Regions from separate parts of the Paenibacillus sp. JGP012 genome, predicted to be linked through region 2. Evidence: riboswitches for the same ligand, from Rfam matches in the RefSeq annotation. Region 2 holds a riboswitch; each other region holds the start of a gene.
What was found. Region 2 has a riboswitch for cobalamin ahead of nikB (nickel ABC transporter permease). Riboswitches for the same ligand answer to the same signal wherever they lie in the genome.
Positions count from the first base shown of each region.

Region 1: linked by a shared signal. The riboswitch ahead of cobJ (precorrin-3B C(17)-methyltransferase) and the one ahead of nikB (nickel ABC transporter permease) in region 2 are both predicted to bind cobalamin.
Region 3: linked by a shared signal. The riboswitch ahead of HNR77_RS25280 (ABC transporter substrate-binding protein) and the one ahead of nikB (nickel ABC transporter permease) in region 2 are both predicted to bind cobalamin.

Region 1 covers NZ_JACHKG010000002.1:483,941-491,273, reverse strand. The annotation lists partial or broken gene HNR77_RS04625 (sirohydrochlorin chelatase) at 1-518, opposite strand, end outside; gene cobJ (precorrin-3B C(17)-methyltransferase) at 1,440-3,377, opposite strand; cobalamin riboswitch at 3,781-3,971, opposite strand; gene HNR77_RS04615 (uroporphyrinogen-III synthase) at 4,346-5,173, opposite strand; gene HNR77_RS04610 (GerAB/ArcD/ProY family transporter) at 5,305-6,534, opposite strand; gene HNR77_RS04605 (hypothetical protein) at 6,553-6,774, opposite strand; gene HNR77_RS04600 (Ger(x)C family spore germination protein) at 6,767-7,333, opposite strand, start outside.
Region 2 covers NZ_JACHKG010000014.1:113,310-120,642, forward strand. The annotation lists gene HNR77_RS17660 (response regulator) at 1-694, shown strand, start outside; gene melA (alpha-glucosidase/alpha-galactosidase) at 743-2,044, opposite strand; gene HNR77_RS17670 (AraC family transcriptional regulator) at 2,321-3,154, shown strand; cobalamin riboswitch at 3,283-3,477, shown strand; gene nikB (nickel ABC transporter permease) at 3,643-4,581, shown strand; gene nikC (nickel transporter permease) at 4,582-5,415, shown strand; gene HNR77_RS17685 (ABC transporter substrate-binding protein) at 5,433-7,046, shown strand; gene HNR77_RS17690 (ABC transporter ATP-binding protein) at 7,049-7,333, shown strand, end outside.
Region 3 covers NZ_JACHKG010000032.1:12,087-19,419, reverse strand. The annotation lists gene cobD (threonine-phosphate decarboxylase CobD) at 1-262, shown strand, start outside; gene HNR77_RS25295 (adenosylcobinamide amidohydrolase) at 259-1,167, shown strand; gene cbiB (adenosylcobinamide-phosphate synthase CbiB) at 1,205-2,185, shown strand; gene HNR77_RS25285 (histidine phosphatase family protein) at 2,176-2,898, shown strand; cobalamin riboswitch at 3,076-3,211, shown strand; gene HNR77_RS25280 (ABC transporter substrate-binding protein) at 3,628-4,620, shown strand; gene HNR77_RS25275 (FecCD family ABC transporter permease) at 4,617-5,663, shown strand; gene HNR77_RS25270 (ABC transporter ATP-binding protein) at 5,765-6,547, shown strand; gene cobT (nicotinate-nucleotide--dimethylbenzimidazole phosphoribosyltransferase) at 6,612-7,333, shown strand, end outside.

The sequences.
Region 1 (7,333 bases), on a different contig from region 2:
GTCATTTTGAAAAAGTCACTATTGGCATCCGGGTCACTGCTTCCACGTCCAAGCACAAGCACGGCGGTTTCCTCATCCGTTACGGCTACGGGAGCGGGAGGGGCAGCAACGGCTGTGGCGGTTCCTCCTTCACTGTGAGCTCCAACCCGTACAGGCTGCGCTTCTTGCAGGCGAGTCTGCATGATCTGCACGACTTTTTCATGCACACCAATCGGACGACCATATATAAACTGCACCTGCGGATAACGTGCTTTGGCACGGTCAATCGCATTCGGAATATCAATCTTGGCATGACCGGCTGCAAACAAAATAATCGGTACCAACACGACACGTGTCGCCCCTCGGTCCACACAAGCAGTCACACCGTCAGCAATACTCGGTCTGGTTAATTCCAGAAAACAGGTCTCCACCAGTGTATTCTCTGGCGCTTGTTCAGCAACCTCACGTGCAAACTCCTTTAACTCGCGATTCCCCTCAGGATCACGACTCCCGTGTCCCACCAACAAAATTGCATCCATCTTCTTATTTCCTCCTCTGCCCGATCCGCAGATCAGATTTCTCATATCCGATTCAATTCCATATATTCGTAAGGCTCTTCACCCGGTTCCAAGGAGGAGCATCTGTTAAGACATATATCAAGTGACCCATATTAGATTAATTACCAGGCTTCTACTGAGCTACTAACGAGCTTCTTATGAGCTTCTATCGAGCTTCTACTGAGTTTTTACTGAACTACTACCGAGTTTTCACTGTGCTTCTACCCACTGCCTGCTGAGTTTATACTGGATTTTTCTGGTTTTCACTGGTTTTGGCCAAGTTTGAGTTTCTACTGGTTTTGACCAGGTTTTTGGAGTTTCTACCGGGATTCTACTGGGTTCTCAACTAGGCTTCTACCTGGCTTCTACCACTACCAGATTTTCCAGGAACACCGTATCCCTCGCGCTAACTGTAACCATCTCACTTACTTCAAACCACTACGCTTACAACCCCGCGCTAACGATTCCAGATGACGTTATTTGCACCAATTTACCCTCGCTGGAATTCTAACGATCTCAGGAGACGTTATTTCACCAAAATGATGCCTTTCACCCCAACTTTAGGCGGTTTTTAATGAAATAGCGTTCCTACGATTCGTTAGATTTTCAAACAGCCCTTTTTCCGCGATATAAGGCTTCTGGGGATCGTTAGCGCTTAGGGGCCGCAATCTGGTCTAAAAAAACTTGGCTACCCCCAGTGATTGACCTGTGTCTTCTATCTTCCTAGCTAATGATCGATCGAGTTTCCTATCCCTAGCCAGTGATCGAACAACGGTGTCCTCTATCTCATATCATCCTGTTCTTCTATCTCCTGTCTTTCTGTCTTTCTGTCTTTCTATCTTCACATCTCTCTATCTTCTATCCTGTATCCTCGTTCTCTTAGTTATCACATCAGTTACTTCATCAGTCACCGCATACCGGGTTAACTTCCACGGTGACTGGTGCATCCACGTGACGGAAGCCCTGAATGACACCCACCCGTTTGAAAAACTTGTGGAATCGCTCGTTTGGATGGCCTTTTTCTTTGTACTCCGCCACAATACGCTCTACGATGCCGCCAATCTCGTCTCCAGGAATTCCTTCTGCTACAGGCTGAGCCGGGTGCGCGTTGCGCCCGAACTTTTTGCCGCCAAGGAACAGATCGTACGCGCCTTTGCGGTAGACGATGCCGATGTCCTCCAGCACCGCCCCGTAACAAGCCATGCCGCAGCCGTTCAGCGCTACACTGGTTTCCTTGGGAGCAGATAAACCGCCAATGACTTCCTGCAGATGATTAGCCATCGGTACAGCATCGTCCTTCTCCAGGTTGCAGAAGTCACAGGCTTTGACCTTGATGACATCACCGATCGGCACCACGATAAAGTTCGCGGCACGCAGCTGCTCCACGAGCGTGTCCGGCTCAAATGTCGGCACCCGCAGAATAATCTGGTGCTCGGGTGTATACTCCAGCTCGCCGTCCTCGCTTGCACACTGCGCCAGCAGGGCCATCTGGGCGGCGGTGAATTTTTTGTTGCCCACGCCGGGCGACACGCCGATCTCAAAGAGCGGCGCCTTGCGCCCCGGCACGGGCCGAGCTGCGGTGCCAACCGCCGCAGCACCGCTGGCGCCTTGCGCGCCTCCGGCTGCCGGGCCTGACGCAGCTGCGTCCAGCCAGCGGCTTGCCGCTTCGCCCGCGAGCGCGCCGCCTGCCGCGAGCCGCGTCAGCGCCTCGGCGGCGAGCTCCGCTGCGCCGGCGCGTGGCGCCACAGCGGCTGCGCGCGGTGCGGCCTCCGCCGCCGCGGACGCGGGCCGCTCTGCGGCAAGCACGGCGGTGCCAGCGGCAGCGCTCGCCGGGCTTGCCGCAGGCGTGGCGGCCGCCCATGCGCCTGCGGGCGGCGGCCCTTGCGGAGCCGTGCCCGCTCCGGCGCTGGCGCCGCGCAGGGCTGGCTCCGCCGATGGCGCGGCTTGCGCTGGGCGCGCCGCGTCATCGCCCGCTGCCTCGCCGGAGGCGGCAGCGCGGGCTTCCCGAGCGCCGAGCGACCATGGCTCGGCTTCGGTGCGCAGCCGCTCATGTGGTCTGAGCGGCTGTTCCGCGGAGTTCAGCGTATATTTCCGCTGATATCCGCGCGGGGTGACCATGATGCCTTCGTACATCATGGTGGAGGAATTGCCGATAATCACGGTGGTCAGCATGCCGATATCGTGATTCAGCATATCCTCGAGCGTGGTCATGACCACGTCCTGACGCTCGCGGTATGCACTTTTGACCAGACCAACAGGTGTCTTCGGATCACGATAACGCAGCAGCATCTCCTGCGTCTCTACAATCTGGCGTGTACGCCGTCCACTCCGGGGATTGTACAAAGCAATGACAAAATCAGCCGCAGCAGCTGCTTCAACCCGGCGAATAATCGTCTCCCATGGTGTCAGATGATCGCTAAGGCTGATCGTACACGCATCGTGCATGACGGGTGCGCCAAGCAAGGAAGCACAAGACTGAATCGCAGATACACCCGGAATTACCTCGACAGCTACCCCTGTATCCGGTGTCCAGCCCTGCTCGATCAGCACTTCATACACCAGCCCGGCCATACCATATACCCCTGCATCTCCACTGGAGATAACCGCTACGATATGACCTGCCTCCGCCTGCTTGACTGCCTCCTGCGCTCGGCTGACCTCCTCCGTCATGCCTGTACGTACGATGGCTTGTCCGTTCAGCAAAGGCCGAATCAGATCAACATACGTGTTATATCCAATGATGACCTCGCTTTCCTGCAATGCATCCAGTGCACGCTTCGTAATATGCTCCATCGCACCCGGACCAAACCCGATGATGAGCAGCTTGCCTTGCTTTTGCATACTACTTCCTCCCTCATTCCACTTGTCTTGCTGTTCATGTCCCTTGCCGATCGATCTGAACATGCCAAAACTCATCTACCCGCATCTCCAGCCAGCCGATGTCCAATATTCCAACATGTACTGCATCTTCTTCGGATACAGCCACGATTCAATAGCTCCCATGCATTCAGCATCACTTGTTATTTCAAATATCCCGATTGGGTCCATCATTTTACGATGATAAAAACAAAAAAATCCCATCCTGATCACGGATGAGATACGCATGTACGTACACTCAGGAAAGCTGGCCTGGGCTTCCTCTGAAGAAACACACACAGCCACGAGGCCCCTGTGGGGCCTGCTGGAGCAAACCGATGTTTGCCCATTTCCTGAATTATCGTACACCACTCCTTTCCGCGAAGGGTTTGGTGACACATGCAAGGTAGGTCTCCTGGCTCTGGATCATCAGCTGTCTTTTCTGTCTTCCCCGTTCAATTCGAGTGACTTATATCGAAAAGTGCTTCACCATTACAGTGGCGGGACCGCTCGGGACTTGCACCCGATTCCCTGTTACCTCTTGCTTTATGCAAGAGCACCTTGCTGCTTTCATATTGTCTTCATCATAACATCGGTCAGGAAATAATGTCCATGCTTGTCCTGATTACAATTCACACTCTCATAATTTACAATTTATGTATGCAACCTTCACTTTCTTGCCTTTCCTGATGATGCATAATGGATAAAAAACAAAAAAGATTCCGATCCGCCAAACGGACCAGAACCTCAACATCTTCACATATAACTATTCCTAAAAAATCTTTCATAATATCATTTCAGAAAACATCTTCGATCTGTGATCTCCGAAAACCATCTTCCATCTAACTTTTCTTAAAACCACCTCCCATATGCTATTTCTTAAAACCATCTTCCATATGCTATTTCCCAAAACCATCTTTCGAATGCCATTTCCCAAAACCATTTTCCATATCTTACTCCCGGACACCCACCGGATGTGCTGCGAAGTAACGGCCAAGCTCAACAATCAAGGCCCCCATCTTCTCTTCCTCAGGTACAACGATGGCTTCGATGCCTTCCTCACGCATTGCATTCGCTGTCACCTTACCCACAGAGGCCGGGACCACACCTTCCTTGAAAGCTATCAGCATCTGCTGCAGTTTACCTTGAGCAGCTGCATATTCCGTCAAGAAGCGAACCTGTGGACCGCTGGTAAAAGCTACGGCATGCAGCTCATGCCGAATAATCTCATTCAGTAACTGCTCAAGCTCTGCTGCTTCCGGCGGTACATGACGATATGGCAGCACCTGCCTCACGGCAGCCCCCTGCTCCTCCAGCCAGGCCACCAGCTTCGGAGCGGTTTCACCGTGCAGCTGCAGCATAACCTTTTTGCCTGCCAGATCATGTGAGCCAAACTCACGAATCAACCCGTCTGTACTGCCATCATCATCCCGCACGAGCGGTGTCAATTTCAGCTTCTTGAGTGCATTGACCGTTTTATATCCTCTGGCTGCAATACAAGATGCAGCAATGACATCCCGCAGCTGCGCGGCAACATCCATATCCTCAGCCATGTTAAACAAAGCGTCCAACCCCATGCCGGTCGTAAAAATGGCCCAATCGGGCGGATCGGATATCCAGGAGACCAATCCGTCTCTAATATTGCGATCATCCAGAAATACCGTCCCCTGTGCAGGCCGCACGAGTGGAACTCCACCCATCTTCTCTACCAATATAGACATCTCTTTGGATTTTCGCGGTCCGGTTAATGCGACACGTACCCCTGCCAAATGCTGTGCCATGTAAGCTCCCCCTGTTCGTTCAGCCGAATGTTCATTAGTCTGACTACAGTATACAGGCTGCTTCTGCAGAGGGAAACCATGACCGCTCTCTTTTTGCCTTCATCAGCTATAACGATTTTTTATGGTATATATCAGGAAGGCTGCAGATTTCCGCCACCAAGGGTTTCCTTGCGTTTCTGATCTCCAGACTTTTCGTCCGTCTGATCATCCGATTCCATTGAGTTCTGCTCACGTTCCTGTCCGTGCTGCTTGCCTTTAGACGTACGCTCCCCGGAATCAGAATGCGGGGCATGCTGTGTTTCCTTTTTACGCGGACGCAGAAACAGAAAAAATACCATCGGAAATATTACCTCAAATACAATGGCAATCCATGTCCACTCCCGGGTAAATCGATTCAGCTGTATCGCATTGCGGAAAAACCAGAATGCACAGACAAAACCCATCAAGGCAATCGGCCCTGTCAGCACCTTGCCTGACACTTTGGGAATCATTCGTTTCAGTCCCCAGCACACAAAGTACAGGTCAAACGCAATCTTCGTTATTATACAAGGCAAGGTTGCCGCCGCAAGCGCCAGATCAAACCGATCCAGGAAATCACTGATCTGCAGCTGCCTTGCCAGTTCATACGATGGATACACAAGTCTGGAGGCAATCGGGACGCCAATCGAAGTAATCGTTTCAACAATAATTAACATCATCAGCAAACCTGTCAGTACGTTACCTGAGAAAATGGACTTTGTTTTGAAATCCTGGCCTCTGACCACAAAGGGCAAAGCAATCATCTCCCCGTAAAAAGAGAACAGATACCAACTTCCCCTTCCCACTCCCGCGAAATCAATATCAAAAAAGGGTTTCAGGTTATCTATATTGATCTGTTTAATTAGCATAAACGGCACAATGATGGAGTTTAATATAAAAAGAGCCACATACAGCTCCACCATCCCGATCAGGGAACCCAGACCCCCGCGCACAATAAATATAGCCATCACAATCAAAGAAAGCACAATAATGGATATAGGCGTAGTTTCCAGCAATGTGATGCTTACATAATCACCCGTCAGCCGAATATCTCTGGCAAATACAAAGAAAAAAAACGCAATGTACATGAACCCGGCGAGCCTTCCCAAAAAAGGATATCGCGTCACAAGTGATTCAAACAGATCCTTATCTGGAAAGCGCCGCTGCACACGACTAAGCATCCACATCGACGCAAACATAATTAGAATAACGGGTACATAACACAGATAAGCATGCTGTTCTGCATAGAAAATCGCTTGTGTATGAGGCTGCAGCAGTGTACCCGTAATACTCAGCAGCATAATGATTAACACCATTTGCCGGTGGGTTACCTTCTGATTCATTCTGCCTCCTCCTTTCTCTCAGGGTAACGGAAGCAATCGCTGAATGATATGACTCATCCATACCGATAGAAAAACCGTTTTTTTCAATGTCGTCACATAAAACCAGATGCCTGTTGCCATGACGATGATTCCGTAAGAAAGCCAGCGATTAACGGAGGCCGCCTGCTTCAAATGCCTGAAATCCATCACAAGTACTACAACAACCATCGCCAGGTACGTATACAACAGGGGTTTAATCATGCACAATATCCTCCTCTACGACCCCGATCGGTTTATTGACAATACCTACATTTTCAATAATGACGTGTGGTACCACATTAACCTGAACGTCCGGATAGATGACATCCCATCGATCCTTGATTTTGTCCCATTCTTTTGGTAAATGATGGTGTATGGAGCGACCCATACCGAGAATGTCTGCTTTGAATTTCTTCTGAACCAAACGAACGCCTTCCTCAATATCTTCTTTAATCTTCAGGTGTATTGCTTCATTTAGTTTTATAATTTCATTCTCACGCCGGTCACCGTAATCGGATTCATTGTCCACGATAACACCTTTGGCATAGAGTTGAATCGTCACACTCACCTTGCCATTAACCACTTTGGGGTGAAGAGACGAGTTGTTCTCATTCAGTTTAATGAACAGATCACCTTTCCCGCGCGGGGCTTTAACCATGACCTCAGGTTCATTGGCTTCACCCATGGCCAGAATGAGCGCATCAGCAGGAGCCTTGTCCATCATGCCCACCAGCTTGTCTTTTTTGAAAATAGCCAGCCCGTCGAGCTTGATGTTGGTTTT
Region 2 (7,333 bases):
ATCAGGGGCCCGCATTCTGGTGATTGATGATGAGCCGCAGATTCGCAAACTGCTGAAAGTGACCCTTCAGGCTCACCAATATGAGCATTATGAATGTGTGGATGGAGAAGAGGGCATCGTGCAGGCGAGCATCGTTCATCCCGATCTGATTATTCTCGATCTGGGCTTGCCCGGCATATCGGGCATGGACGTGCTTCGCCGGATACGAGAGTGGTCACAGGTGCCGATTATTGTACTTACAGCGAAGGATCAGGAGGCGGATAAAATTGCAGCACTGGATGGAGGGGCAGATGATTATGTGACCAAGCCGTTTGGCATGGGTGAACTGGTTGCCCGGATTCGGGTGGCGCTGCGCCATGTCGCCAAAACAACGGATGAACCCGTACTGCGCTTCGGATCACTGGTTATGGATCTGGCCCTTAGACAAGTTGAGCTGGATGGGGAACAGATCAAATTAACGCCGACGGAGTATGAAATGCTCAAGGTGCTGGCCTCTAATGCAGGCAAAATTATTACGCAGCGTCAGCTTTTGCAGCAAGTGTGGGGTGCGCATCATCATGAGTCAGACAGCCACTATCTGCGGGTTTATGTGGGCCATTTGCGCAAAAAGTTAAAGGAAGACCCCACCCGTCCTACATTTATCCAGACCGAGCCCGGGATAGGGTACCGTTTTTTATTACAGGATGAACCATAACAAGCAAAAGCGCCGTTTCCGGGTAGTCCAGAAACGGCGCTTATTGATTTATGAAGTGAATTTAGGCAGCCAGTCGCCGTGGGCTTCAATCAAATCGTCGCACATGGCTACGATGTCATCCATGGAGAGCTCGGCAGCTGTATGCGGGTCAAGCATGGCGGCATGATATATATGTTCTTTTTTACCCGTCATCGCGGCTTCGATTGTAAGCAGTTGTGTGTTAATGTTGGTGCGGTTCAGTGCTGCCAGCTGAGGCGGCAAATCTCCGATGGTTGTCGGGCTGATACCGGAACCATCGACCAGACAAGGCACCTCGACACATGCTTCACGCGGCAGATTGGTGATGAGTCCGTTGTTCATGACGTTGCCGCCGATTTTGTACGGACGATCCGTCTCCATTGCTTCCATAATATGCGAGGCATATTCACGGCTGCGCGTATGCTGAATATTTTCACTCGCAAACAGCTTCTCCCGCATTTCCTTCCATTCTGCAATCTGGTTTACACAGCGGCGTGGATATTCATCCAGCGGAATGTTGAAACGTTCGATCAGCTCCGGGTAGCTGCGTTTGATAAAATACGGATGATACTCCGCGTTATGCTCGGAGGATTCTGTGACATAGTAACCAAAGCGGTGCATCAGCTCATATCGTACCATGTCGTCATGGGTTTCCTGCTGCTTCTGTCTCGCAAGGCGTTTGATTTCAGGATACAGATCGACGCCATCCCTTGTCACCTCCAGCAGCCATGCCATGTGGTTAATGCCTGCGATTTTAGCAACGACACCTGTCTGATCCATTCCGAGCGCATCGAACAAGTGGGGTACGCAGACCTGTACGCTATGACACAGTCCTACCGTTTTAATGCTCCCATGCACATTCATGACGTTGGTGAGTACAGCCATCGGGTTGGTATAATTCAGGAACCAGGCATCCGGACATACCTCTTGCATGTCGCGCGCAAAGTCGAGCATCACCGGGATGGTACGCAGGTTGCGGAAAATGCCTCCAATGCCGAGGGTATCGGCAATCGTTTGACGCAGGCCGTATTTCTTCGGTATTTCAAAATCCGTGATGGTGCATGGATCATATCCGCCGACCTGAATGGCATTGATTACATATTTGGCTCCGCGCAGCGCTTCCTTGCGATCATGATATGTTTTGACGGAACAGCGACTGCCCAGGGATTGCGCCAGGCTTTTTAACAAGCGCTCCGAGTCACTTAGACGCTCGGCATCAATATCAAACAAGGCTAATTCAAAGTCCTGCAGGGCCTCCGTCATCATGACATCACCCAATACATTTTTTACAAAAACGGTGCTGCCCGCACCGAGAAACGTAATTTTGTTCATCTCAAGTTCATCCTCCCTGAAAAAATGTTGTACCCCAACTATAGGCCGAACAGGCCCGTATCACTATGGCTCAACCCCTCTCAAACATGGCATAATCCCATTTTTGTTCCCGTTTTCAGTCCAAATTTGCGTTATACAGCTGTTATAATTTAAGGTGAAGTAAGTGAGGGGAATTGTAATGAAGTAAATGAGGTTAGACGTAGTGAAGTGAGAGGGATTATGTATGTAAGTTTACGTCCAAGGCTGCATGACTGCTGCATTGAGAGGAGGAGAAGCATGAGCCGGAAAATAGAGATGAACGTGGTTTCTGCGGGCTGGACGCAGATGGAGCTGGTTTTGTTATTTTACGGATGGGAAGCGTGTGATTCTGCCCATTACTGGGGGCCGGGTGTTCGGGATTCCTATATTGTGCACTACATCCATGAAGGCTTCGGCACAGTGTATATGGGGGATCGGGAGTATCGTCTGACTAAGGGAGAGGGCTTCATCATATTGCCTGACACGGTCATCCATTATGAGGCTGATGCGCACGAGCCCTGGACTTATTCATGGTTTGGCTTCAAAGGCGTGCAGGCCAAGGCGTTTATGCAGCGTGCGCAGCTAAGCGCCGAGCATCCGGTATTCAAGGCGCGTGATGCTGAAACGATGGCGCTTTTATATGACGAGATGGTTCAGGCTGGAGCGAGCCCCCTTCCGGGAGGGGATGTGCTTCATCAGAGTTTGTTATATCGACTGATCGCGGCTTTGATATCTTCCGCCCCTGCCAGTGCTGAGGATCGCCAGCTGCTTTCGACCAAAGAAACTTATATTCGGCAGGCTGTGCAGTTTATGGAGAACCGCTACAGCCAGCGCACCTCTATTCTGGATATTGCTCAGGCTGTCGGACTGGACCGAACATATTTATCAGGTCTCTTCAAAGAACGATACGGCAAGTCACTTCAGGCCTTTTTCCTGGAATATCGTATGAACCGTGCAGCGGAGCTGCTTCGCAACCCTGCCCTTTCTGTCAGTGAAGTAGCACATTCTGTTGGTTACACGGACCCGCTTTTATTTTCCAAAATGTTCAAGCGTGTGACAGGTGTATCCCCAAAGGGCTCACGGGGGTCGTGAATTCGTAATTAGCGGTATCCAAGATTTTAATTTTGAAATAAAAGTTTTGAACATTAATCGGCATGCCGCTATACTGATACAGAAGTGCTATCCTTTTTGTGTAATTTTTAAATTGGTACTACGACTTAATTGAATATGTGGAGCTTGGTGCTCTGCCCGCTGGGGCAGAAGCTTAAAAGGGAAGTCCGGTGTGATGCCGGCGCGGTCCCGCCACTGTAACAGAGGAGTCTAGCAGCATATCCACTGGTCTGGAACAGACCGGGAAGGAGCTGTTATGACAATGACGCTGAAGCCAGGAGACCTGCCAGGTTTGACAAACACAGCAGTACCCTACGGGAGATAGGAAGGTGTTTAAAGAGCATGATTTTTTCTGAAAATCTGTTTATTTAAGGCGTCCTTATCCAGTACAACGGAGAGGGACGCCTTTTTGGAATGCACAGAAAATGGCGGTATATGTATGCATTACATCGGGAAGGGCGTTTTGTTCATTGGGCAGGTACATCATTAAACGATTATTACAGCTGGTCGCCGTTCTGTTTGGCATTACATTTCTGACGTTCCTGTTAACGTATCTGTCTCCGGGAGACCCTGCAAGGTTAATGCTAATGTCCACGGGAGTTACGCCTTCGGATGAGCTCGTCAGACAGGTGCGGTCTGAACTGGGGCTGGATCAGCCATTTCTGGTGAGATACGGAACGTGGCTTGCACAGGTGGTTACCGGAGACTTTGGTACCTCATATAAATATGGACGCCCGGTTCTGGACGTTTTGATGGCAAGACTGCCTGCTACGCTGCGGTTAACAGGAAGTGCGATGCTGCTCGTTATTCTGATCTCCTTTCCGTTAGGGATACTTGCGGCTGTGCATCGGAACCGGCTGCTGGACGCTGTGATTCGGCTGTTTTCGTTTGCCGGTCTGTCGATGCCCGGCTTCTGGCTGGGCATGCTGCTGATGCTGGTGTTTGGTGTGCAGCTGAAGCTGCTGCCTGTTATGGGAAGCTCGGGCTGGACAAGCCTTATTCTGCCTGCAGTCACACTGGCTATTCCGTTGATTGCCCAGTACAGCAGGCAGATTCGCGTGGTTCTGCTGGAGGAGACCAGCCAGAATTACGTGGTGGGAGCAAGAGCAAGAGGGGTAAAGGAGTCGATCATTATGTGGCGACATATACTGCCCAATGCCATGCTGCCGATTGTAACCCTTCTGGGTATGACAACCGGAGCATTGCTTGGCGGGGCAGCGATTGTGGAGAGCTTGTTCGTATGGCCGGGCGTAGGCCAGATGGCGGTGGATGCGATTTTTACACGGGATTATCCGTTGATACAGGGGTATGTCATGTGGATGGCGATCATCTATGTCACATTGAACCTGCTTGTTGATCTGTGGACACATCTGCGTGATTCGCGCATTCAACTGGATGTGGATGTCTAGATGCGCAGCATTCGATGGATGCTGACGGAGCGTCGCACATTTATGTTTCTGCTGTCTCTGACCGCAGGCTGGATCATTCTGGCTATCGTGGGTCCGCTATTTGCGCCGCATGATCCACTCGCTGCGAATTTTACCCAGGTGCTGCAGCCGTCCAGCCCGGAATATCCGCTTGGTACAGACCAGCTCGGGCGCTGTGTTCTGTCCCGTCTGCTCTATGGAGCGAGGACGTCGCTGCTGCTTACGTTCATGATGATCGGTATTGTATTCACTCTCGGTGTTGTGATCGGTACAATTGCCGGTTTTGCAAGAGGGGTGACGGATACAATCATGATGCGGCTGTGTGATACGCTGATGGCGTTTCCGGGATTGATTTTTGCCATTGCTGTGGTCGGTATGTTGGGTCCTGGTCTGTTTAATACCGTCGCGGCGCTTTCCGTTGTCTGGTGGGCAAAGTATGCGCGGATGGCTCGAAGTCTGGTCATTTCTCTTCAGCAAAAAGAATTCGTCACCACCGCAGCCTTCAGCGGTGCGCGTAAAATACAGATCATCGGCAGAACGATACTGCCCAATATGCTGTCGCCCTTAATCGTAATGGCCATGATGGATGTAGGTGGCATGATGCTCTCTATCTCGGGCTTGTCCTTTCTTGGACTTGGCGCACAGCCTCCAGACCCTGAGTGGGGAGCGATGCTGAATGAAGGCAGGCGATATTTGCAGACAGCGCCGTGGCTTCTAATTTATCCGGGGCTGGCGATATTCAGTACCGTGATCATTTTTAATTTGCTGGGAGACAGTTTGCGAGATGTGCTTGATCCCAAGAAAAATACAGCGTAACAGGGGGAAGTAAAGGCATGAGCAAGGTTCAAAGAATAGGGTTGTTTGCTCTCATATCCATGCTGGTGGTTCTGGTGCTGGCTGCTTGCGGCACCAATCCAAATTCATCGGCTTCATCATCATCGAATGCAGCAGAGAATGCGGGAAAATCATCAGGTGCAGATGCGGGCGGCACAGGTACTGCAGGCAAGAAATCACATCTGAATGTGGCATTGTTCTGGCTGGGCAGCAGCCTTGATCCTGCCGAGGAGTGGAACGGGTGGACGCTGGCACGGGCTGCGATCGGGGAGACGCTGATCCAGTTCGATGAACATATGAAGATGGTTCCCAAACTGGCGGACAAGTGGGAGCGAGTCGACGACACAACGTGGCATTTCCACATTCGTGACGGGGTTACATTTCATAATGGCAATCCGGTAACGGCTGACGCGGTCAAAAAATCGATTGAACGCTCCATCTCGCTGAATGAGCGAGGTCAATCTACACTGCCGATTGCTTCCATGACGGCTAAAGGGCAGGACCTTACGATGAAAACCACAGAGCCGGATGCCTCTCTTCTGGGCAACATTGCCGAGCCGCTGTTCATTATTGTAGATACCAGCGCAGATACGTCGAAGTTCAAGAGTGAGCCGATTGCTACCGGGCCGTTCATGGTTACCGGATACACTCCGGACCAGGAGATCAAGGTCAAAAAGTATGAAGGATACTGGGGCGGTGCGGCTGACCTGGACACGATGACCTTGAAGTATATCAAGGATGACAGCACACGTGCGCTCGCGTTGCAATCAGGGGAGATTGATGTAGCAAGTAATATAGGTCGCAGCAGCATGTCTCTTTTTCAGGACAAAACACAATATACGATCGATGAAATTCCTAGCCTGCGTACACAGTTCGTATGGTTTAATACGACTCATCCGTTGCTGAGTGATGTGAAGGTTCGCCGTGCCATCTCTTACGGGATTGATCGGGAGATGTATGCAAGTACGCTGGTTGGTGGACAGGCAGCCAAAGGGCCATTTACATCTGCCTTGCCTTTCGGGTACGACAAGATCAACGGATATAATTATGAGCCTGCAAAAGCAAAACAACTGCTGGATGAGGCAGGCTACAAGGATACAGACGGGGATGGAATTCGGGAGAAGGATGGGAAAAAGCTGTCTCTACAGCTCATTCTTAACTCGGCGTATGAGTCAGATTCCATTGTGGCGACGGCAATGCAGTCTCAGCTTAAAGAGATTGGCGTCGGACTTGAGCTAACCTCGTATGAAGATCTTACGGATCATCAGAAAAGTGGAAATTATGATCTCGCCCTGACGAGCATCAATACGGGGATTACGGGTGATCCGCAGTATATTCTTGACTTTTATTTCAAGACCGGGGCAGAGTGGAATGTTGGCGGGTACAGTAATCCGAAGCTGGATGACATCATTCAGCGTCTTCATTCGGAGTTTGATGTAGAGAAACGGTACGCCCTTGCCGCAGAAGCACAGCAGATTATTCTGGACGATGCCGCATATATGTTTGTGACCTATACACCGATTAATATAGTCAGTAAAAGTAATGTAAAGGGTGCAACGATGTACCCGATTGACTTCTATCTGCTGGATCGCAATATCAAGGTTGAGCAGTGAGCATGTCAGGACGAGTGGCAGGGATGCCCTTGCTTGAGGTAACGAATTTGTCTGTCAGCTATAAGGAGGACACTGCTTCCTTGCACAATGTATCCTTTTCCATGAACCCGGGGGAGATCATTGGCATCGTAGGTGAGAGCGGCAGCGGGAAGTCCACCCTGCTTAGGGCAGTGCTGGGACTGCTTCCAGCAGGCGGGAGATATACGAGCGGAGAGATTGTTTTTCGGGAGCAGATGCTGTTCAGTAACAATACCCGGAAGCAGGATTGGCAGAGGGTGCGCGGTAAA
Region 3 (7,333 bases), on a different contig from region 2:
CTGGACGGCAGCTTCGATGCAGGAGGCACTGGGGCGGCGTGGCGTTCTGATTCGCAGCTGCGCCATGTATCCAGGCCTCCGTGCAGGGCATGTCCGCTTCGCGGTAAAAGATGCCCAGGCCAATGACAGATTGCTTGAGGTGCTGGGGAGTGTGCTTGAACGAAGCGAGCATCAGGACCAGGATCTGGCAGTTGCAGATCAGGAGAGTCAGCAGGAATATACGCAGCATTCCGAAAAAATAAAGGGAGGGGAGCCGCTGTGACACTCCCGTTTTATAACTATTTTGCACATGGAAAAAAAGACGAGAATACCTATGTGTCCTCTTCCTGGCCAGGTCTGCTCCTATCTGCACATAAACGGCATATCAGGGCGCTCAGTTCACAGCCTGCACAGGCATTATCAAGTGCGGTGTACGGTGGAGGTATGTTCGAACTGGACCGTGTCTTTAACATCTATGTGGACAAGCACTACCGTTGTGATGATCCGCCCCGTGACATCGAGCAGGCGCTGCTCGAATGGCAGGAACGAACGGAGATGTGTGCCGGATTGTTAACAGCGGTCAGGCTGGAGCATACCTCGATTCAGGAGTATACATGTGATGCTTTCGGGTTGTTGTGCTGTACCACCGCAGGGGTATCGAATGCAGCACGCGCTGGTTCGGAGAGAACTGTTTTTGATGCTTATGGAGAAAAACATCAAGCGAATGCCTCGACGCTGCGAGAGACGGAAGATGTTTCGGCAGATTACGATCGGCACAGTGGGACGGATATCTCTGATACATCAAACACATTTTCATCCAATACATCAAACACATCTTCATATGTCCCGGGTACGATTAATATCATGCTCTGGTTGAATGGGCAGATGACCCCGGGTGCGATGGTTAACGCCATTCAGACAGCGGTCGAGGCCAAGGCAGCGGCACTTGCCGATGCAGGCATCAAGGATTCGGAGAACGGACAGACTGCCACAGGCACAACGACCGATGCTATTGTGCTCGCAGTGCGCCGGACCAAGCATGAGAGCCAGCCGCTGCATACGTACGCCGGTACAGCTACGGCTCTGGGTGCGGCGATTGGCAGACTGGTATATGACACGGTGACGGAAAGCCTGCAGGCTGGACTGCATTGGAAAGAGAGGAGAGGACAGGGCGACAATGACATTTGATGTTGGACACCTATGGGCATCATCGTTCTGGGCAGGCATGGCAGGAGCCTGGATCATTATGCTTGCGTACATATTGGACCGGTGCATCGGAGACCCGCGCTGGATTCCTCATCCGGTGATCGGCATGGGGAAAGCGATCTCGGCGCTGGAGCGTATAATTCGAGCACGCGTGAAGACGAATGAAGGTTTGACAAGAGCTGGTCTGTTATTTCCGCTCCTGATTGCAGGGGGTTCTTTTGCTGTCACGTGGGGTGTGCTTCTCCTGCTGGGCTTGATCCATCCGATCGTATCCGGCATAGCCGAAGTCATTCTTATTGCCACTACCATTGCTTCCAAAGGACTGCGTGATGCAGGCATGGAAGTATACCGTCATCTGAAACAGCAGGACTTTGTTGCAGCGAGGCGTGCACTCGGCATGATCGTGGGACGTGATACAGCACATCTGGACGAGCCTGAGGTCGTTCGGGGAACGGTGGAGACGGTCGCGGAAAATATCGTGGATGCCATCGTATCACCTCTGTTCTATGCACTTATTGGCGGTGCTCCGCTGGCTATGGCGTACCGTGCTGTCAACACACTGGACTCTATGGTTGGTTATAAAAATGACAAATATCTGCATCTCGGCTGGGCTTCGGCCCGTCTGGACGATTGGGCGAACTGGATTCCTGCCCGTCTGACGGCGATGCTGTTAATTACGGGAGCATGGGTCATGAAGCTGGACGCCAAAGGCGCAGCGCGTATGGTTACCCGGGATGCAAGACTGCATCCAAGCCCGAACAGCGGTTTCCCGGAATCGGCCGTTGCTGGTGCGCTGGGCATTCGGCTGGGCGGACATAATGTGTATCACGGCGTTTCCTCGTTTCGTGCGTATATGGGTGAACCAACGCGGCCAATGGAGGCAGAAGATATTGTGCGAACGACACGGCTGATGTTCTGGTCGGCGGGTGCTTTTGTTGTCCTGTGTTTCTTGACCGTGCTTGTTGTACGGCTGACGGGAGGCACGCTGTTATGGCAATAAAGAGAGGGCGGCGGCATCAAGCAGAACGTAGTGCAGCACTAGTGGGTGAATCAGAGCAGCTTGGCCCGCAGCGTAGCATTGTGCTGATCCGTCATGGGACGACGTCCTGGAATGTGGAAAAAAAATATTTGGGGCATACCGACATCGCTCTGCTGCCTGATGCAAATGAAGAGCTGGCTATGCTGCGCGAGCAATGCCGCGATCTCGCATGGGACGCTGTATATTGCAGCGACCTGCTTCGCTGTCGCCAGACGCTTGCGCATATTGCGCCGCAGGCAGCTGCGGAGGCGACGCTGGACCGGCGCCTGCGCGAGAATGATTTTGGAGAGTGGGAAGGTCTGACCTATGAGCGATTGAAGCATAATCCGATCTACCGAAGCTGGATTGATCATCCGCAGGACGTTACACCACCTGGGGGTGAAGCGTGGTCGTCTTTTGTCGAGCGCATGGATTCATTTCTGGACGAGCACTTATGGTTGGATGAAACCGTATCGCCTGCGGGAGAGATCTACAAGCCAGCCCCGAGGACTGAACAAAGAATACTCATTGTGACACATGGCGGGGTCATTCGTTATATGCTTTCCCGACTTCTTGACGGCGTTGGCTTCTGGGATACTCACGTAATCCCCGGTCAAGCCATTCAGGTTCATCTGCAAAAGCAGGGCGGGAGATGGCTGGGCCGGAGGGGGTCTTTTCCGCCAATCGGGTTGTAAGGTTAAGCAATATACCCTATAATCACAACAGAAGTATGCTCGGTATGGACAGGTTGTATGGGGTGAGATGAGATGTGCTGCCTGAGCTGACGTGTTCTGTACCGAATAATACAGCTGTGTTAGATTGGTTTTAATTCATTATTAACGACCAAGGGTCCCGTGTGTGGAGAGGTTATTCATGATAAGGAAACACAAGGTCATGATCTGCATAAGGGTAAAATGGGGAAGCTGGTGCAAATCCGGCACGGTCCCGCCACTGTGAAACAGGAGTATTCCTGTAAGTCAGGTTACCAGCCCTGGACGTACAAGCCGCTGTTCCTTCGAGGAAAGGACAACGTTTCGGGCCATTCTATGCGCATGGACAGCCTAGTGCTGCACATGTACAGATTGCCGTAAGCGAGACGTTCTCCCTGATCCTTTGTAAGAGGATCGGGGATTTTTCTTGTTGTACACGGTGTGTTCAAAAATATTATGTTACACGAGCCACTCCGATTGCAGTACCATTTTCCGATCGCTGTTATCCCCGGATTTTTTGGATTCCTTTAATTTGAGGGGAAAATCCGGTGATAAAGGCGAACACTTCGTTTCTCCAAATTGGTTCTGCACTCTCCGTTAAACGTGTACACATCTTCATTTTCGTTTCATCGGAACACCAAGATGGGGCAGAGCATTAAGAGTGAGGTAATATGCAACAACAATAGTACAGATAGAGAAGGGGAGTTTAAATCAATGATTAAGAACTGGAAAGCACTATCATCTCTGCTGAGTGCAGCGATGCTGGCACTGGCGCTGGCTGGATGCGGCAATGCAACAACGAAAGAAGGAGCAGGTAGTTCGCAACAGCCTGCACAGGAGCAAACTCAGGAACAAACACAAACGGATCTGAAAACCCAATATCCACTTACCGTTACAGATGCGACAGGTGAATCATTCACGTTCGAAAAAGCACCAACCAAAATTGTATCCGTATCTCCTGCCGAGACAGAGTCTCTGTTTGCCCTTGGGTTGGACAATGAGATTATTGGTGTGTCCGATTATGACGATTATCCGGAAGCGGCCAAAACTAAAGCCAAAATGGGCGGCATCAACAAGCCGAATGAAGAGTCCGTTATTGCAGCCGATGCTGATATCGTATTCGGAGGCATTTCATTAAGCGAGGATGCAGTGAAAAAGCTGCGTGATATGGGTATCACCATTTTCAAAACCGACCCTAAATCCATCGACGATGTGATGAACAATATCGAAACCTTCGGTAAAATTACTGATCATCAGGAGCAGGCGCAGAAATTGATTGCACAGATGAAGCAGGATGTAACTGATGTGACCGAAGCGGTACAAGCTGTAAAACCGGAGGACAAGAAGAAAGTATATATTGAGTTCTCTCCAGGCTGGAGCGTAGGTAAAGGTGAGTTCATGGATGAGCTGATCACGGTTGCAGGCGGCACCAATATTGCTGCAGACAAAGAGGGCTGGTATCAGATTAATGAGGAGAATGTTATTGCCTCCAACCCGGATGTTATTTTGTATGCCAATGATGTAGTGGAGGACTCCAAAACGCTCGATCAGATCATCAAGGCACGTAGCGGCTGGGATCAAATTACAGCAGTGAAGAATAATGCGGTGATTGGTCTGGATGCTAACTTGCTAAGCCGTCCGGGACCTCGTGTAACCCAAGGGTTGAAAGAAGTAGCCAAAGCAATCTATCCTGACCTGTTCAAATGAGCAGGAAGCTGATGCTGTTTGGAACGATGGGCATGGCGCTGCTGGTTTTTACCGTGCTCATCTGCACAGGCATTGGTTCAGTGGCACTGCCAATCGGGGACATCGCGGGCATTCTTATTCATAAGATGCCGTGGATCGGCGACTGGGTTACACCGGATTGGGGCAAGGCGTCCGAACAGATTATATGGAAGGTTCGTTTCCCGCGTGTATTGCTTGCGATGCTGGTTGGAGCTTCACTTGCCATTGCGGGAGCGGGCTTTCAAGGTGTGCTGCGCAATCCGCTGGCCGATCCGTTTACACTCGGAGTATCATCAGGAGCCTCGGTAGGGGCAGCATTTCTGATCTTCTTCGGCCTGCAGTATGCCTTGATCGGAATCTGGACGCTGCCGCTGGTTGCCTTTTTGACCGGGGTCATTACCCTGTGGTTTGTCATGGCTTTGGCTCGTGAAGGGCGTAAAATTCCTACGCACAGCCTGATTCTGGCAGGCGTCGTTATGCAAAGCTTTCTGGCTGCGGTCGTTTCGTTCCTGTCGACCATGTCCAAGCAAACGATTAATGAAATTATATACTGGACGATGGGAAGTCTGGCTTTGCGCGGGTGGTCGTATACGGCCATCCTTTTCCCGTATTTCCTGCTTGGGCTGGTCTTTCTGTGGAGCCGGGCGCGTTCACTGAACGTGCTGGCACTCGGTGAACGTCAGGCTGCACATATCGGTGTTGGCGTGGACAGACTCAAGCTGTCCGTGCTCGCCGCGGGCACGCTTCTTACGGCCGCGGCTGTCTCTGTGTCGGGTGTAATCGGCTTTGTCGGATTGGTTATCCCGCACATGCTGCGGCTGCTGGTAGGGCCGGATTATCGACTGCTGGTACCTCTGTCTGCTATTGGTGGGGCGATCTTTATGGTGTGGGCAGATACGATTGCCCGCTCCCTGCTGGCTCCGACGGAAATTCCGCTCGGCGTTGTCACGGCATTTGTCGGGGCGCCGTTCTTTGCCTACTTGCTGCATCGGAACAAAAAGCTGCAGAAGGGGATGATGCCGTGAAGAAGCAGATGAAACAAAGGATGAGGCAGCATGGGAAACAGGGCACTGGACGGCCAGTGGACGCACAATCCAACGGTTCTTCCGGAGCGAGTTCAAGCAAGATGCTGGTGTCTCTTGCAGGGGCAGGCAAATCATATGGAGACCATCATGCATTACAAGATATAAACTGGCAGATTGCGGAAGGAGAATGGTGGGGCGTCGTTGGGGCGAATGGAAGCGGGAAGTCAACCCTGCTGCAGCTTATAGCTGGAACGGAAGAACTAAGTACAGGTCAGATTACGATAGATGGTCGCGATATCGGCTCTTACAGCCGCAAGGATCTGTCACGTATGATTGCCGTTTTGCAGCAGGATGGTCTGCCGGCGATCTCCTATCCTGTACGCGATGTCGTGGAAATGGGTCGATATCCGTACCAGAACTGGCTGGGCAGAGAAACAGCAGACGGGGCCCGGGTGGTCGACAGTGTGCTGGAAGAGCTGGGACTGACGGAGCTTGCAGAGCGGCCGCTGGATACGCTGAGCGGTGGACAGCGGCAGCGGGTGGCACTCGCCAAAGTGATGGCACAGGAGCCGCGCCTGCTGCTGCTGGACGAACCAACGACGTTTCTGGATATTAAATATCAGATGCAATTCATGGAGCTGCTGGCTGCATGGCGGCAGAAAAACAACATTACCATTGTGGCTGTGCTGCATGATTTGAATCTGGCTGCATTGTTTTGTGATCGGATTCTGGCACTGAGGGAAGGTGCAATGGTCGGGAAGGGCACACCTCACAGCCTGATGACGGAAGAGCAGATTCGGGACGTTTTTCGCGTTGAACCTGTGATGGTGTCCCATCCGAATCATGCCGTGCCTCAATTGCTGCTGCGTCGGGACAAGAAATAAATGCGGGTATTGGTTTTAATGAAGCGGGAGAACCCCCTATTTTGATGAAGGAAGTGCTGGTTGGATGAAGAATGAACAGATATTGGAACAATGGCTGACAAAAATTGTGGCTCCTGACCGGAACGTGGCTGCGGAAACATCTGCTCATGTGGATGTACTCACGAAACCGCCCGGAAGTCTCGGGAAATTGGAAGAGCTGGTGATTCGTCTTGCAGGTATGACGGGGAAAGCTCGCCCACGGTTTGATCGCAGAGCGGTGATTGTGATGGCTTCGGATCACGGTGTGGTCGCAGAAGGCATTAGTGCTTTTCCAGCGGAGGTAACACCGCAGATGGTGATGAATTTCCTTGCTGGCGGTGCTGCTGTGAATGTGCTGGCCCGTCAGGCGAGAGCAGAGGTCATCTGTGTTGATATCGGTGTAAATGCTGATCTGCAGCATGCAGATCTGTTCTCCCGCAACGTTCGTAAAGGTACAGCCAACATGGCCCAAGGGGCGGCGATGACTCGTGATGAGGCGATTCAGGCCATCTTGACAGGTGTGGAGGTGGTCGCCGAAGAAGTGGCAAAAGGTACACAGCTGTTTGTCACTGGAGAGATGGGGATCGGGAATACCACGGCAAGTGCTGCGGTGATGAGTGCACTCACCGGCATAGCACCTGCTGCTGCGGTTGGACGCGGAACGGGGCTGGACGATGCGGGTCTGCAGCGTAAAGCGGCTGTTGTCAGCCAGGCGCTGAGTGTGAACCAACCTGACCCGGACGATGCGCTTGATGTGTTAAGCAAGGT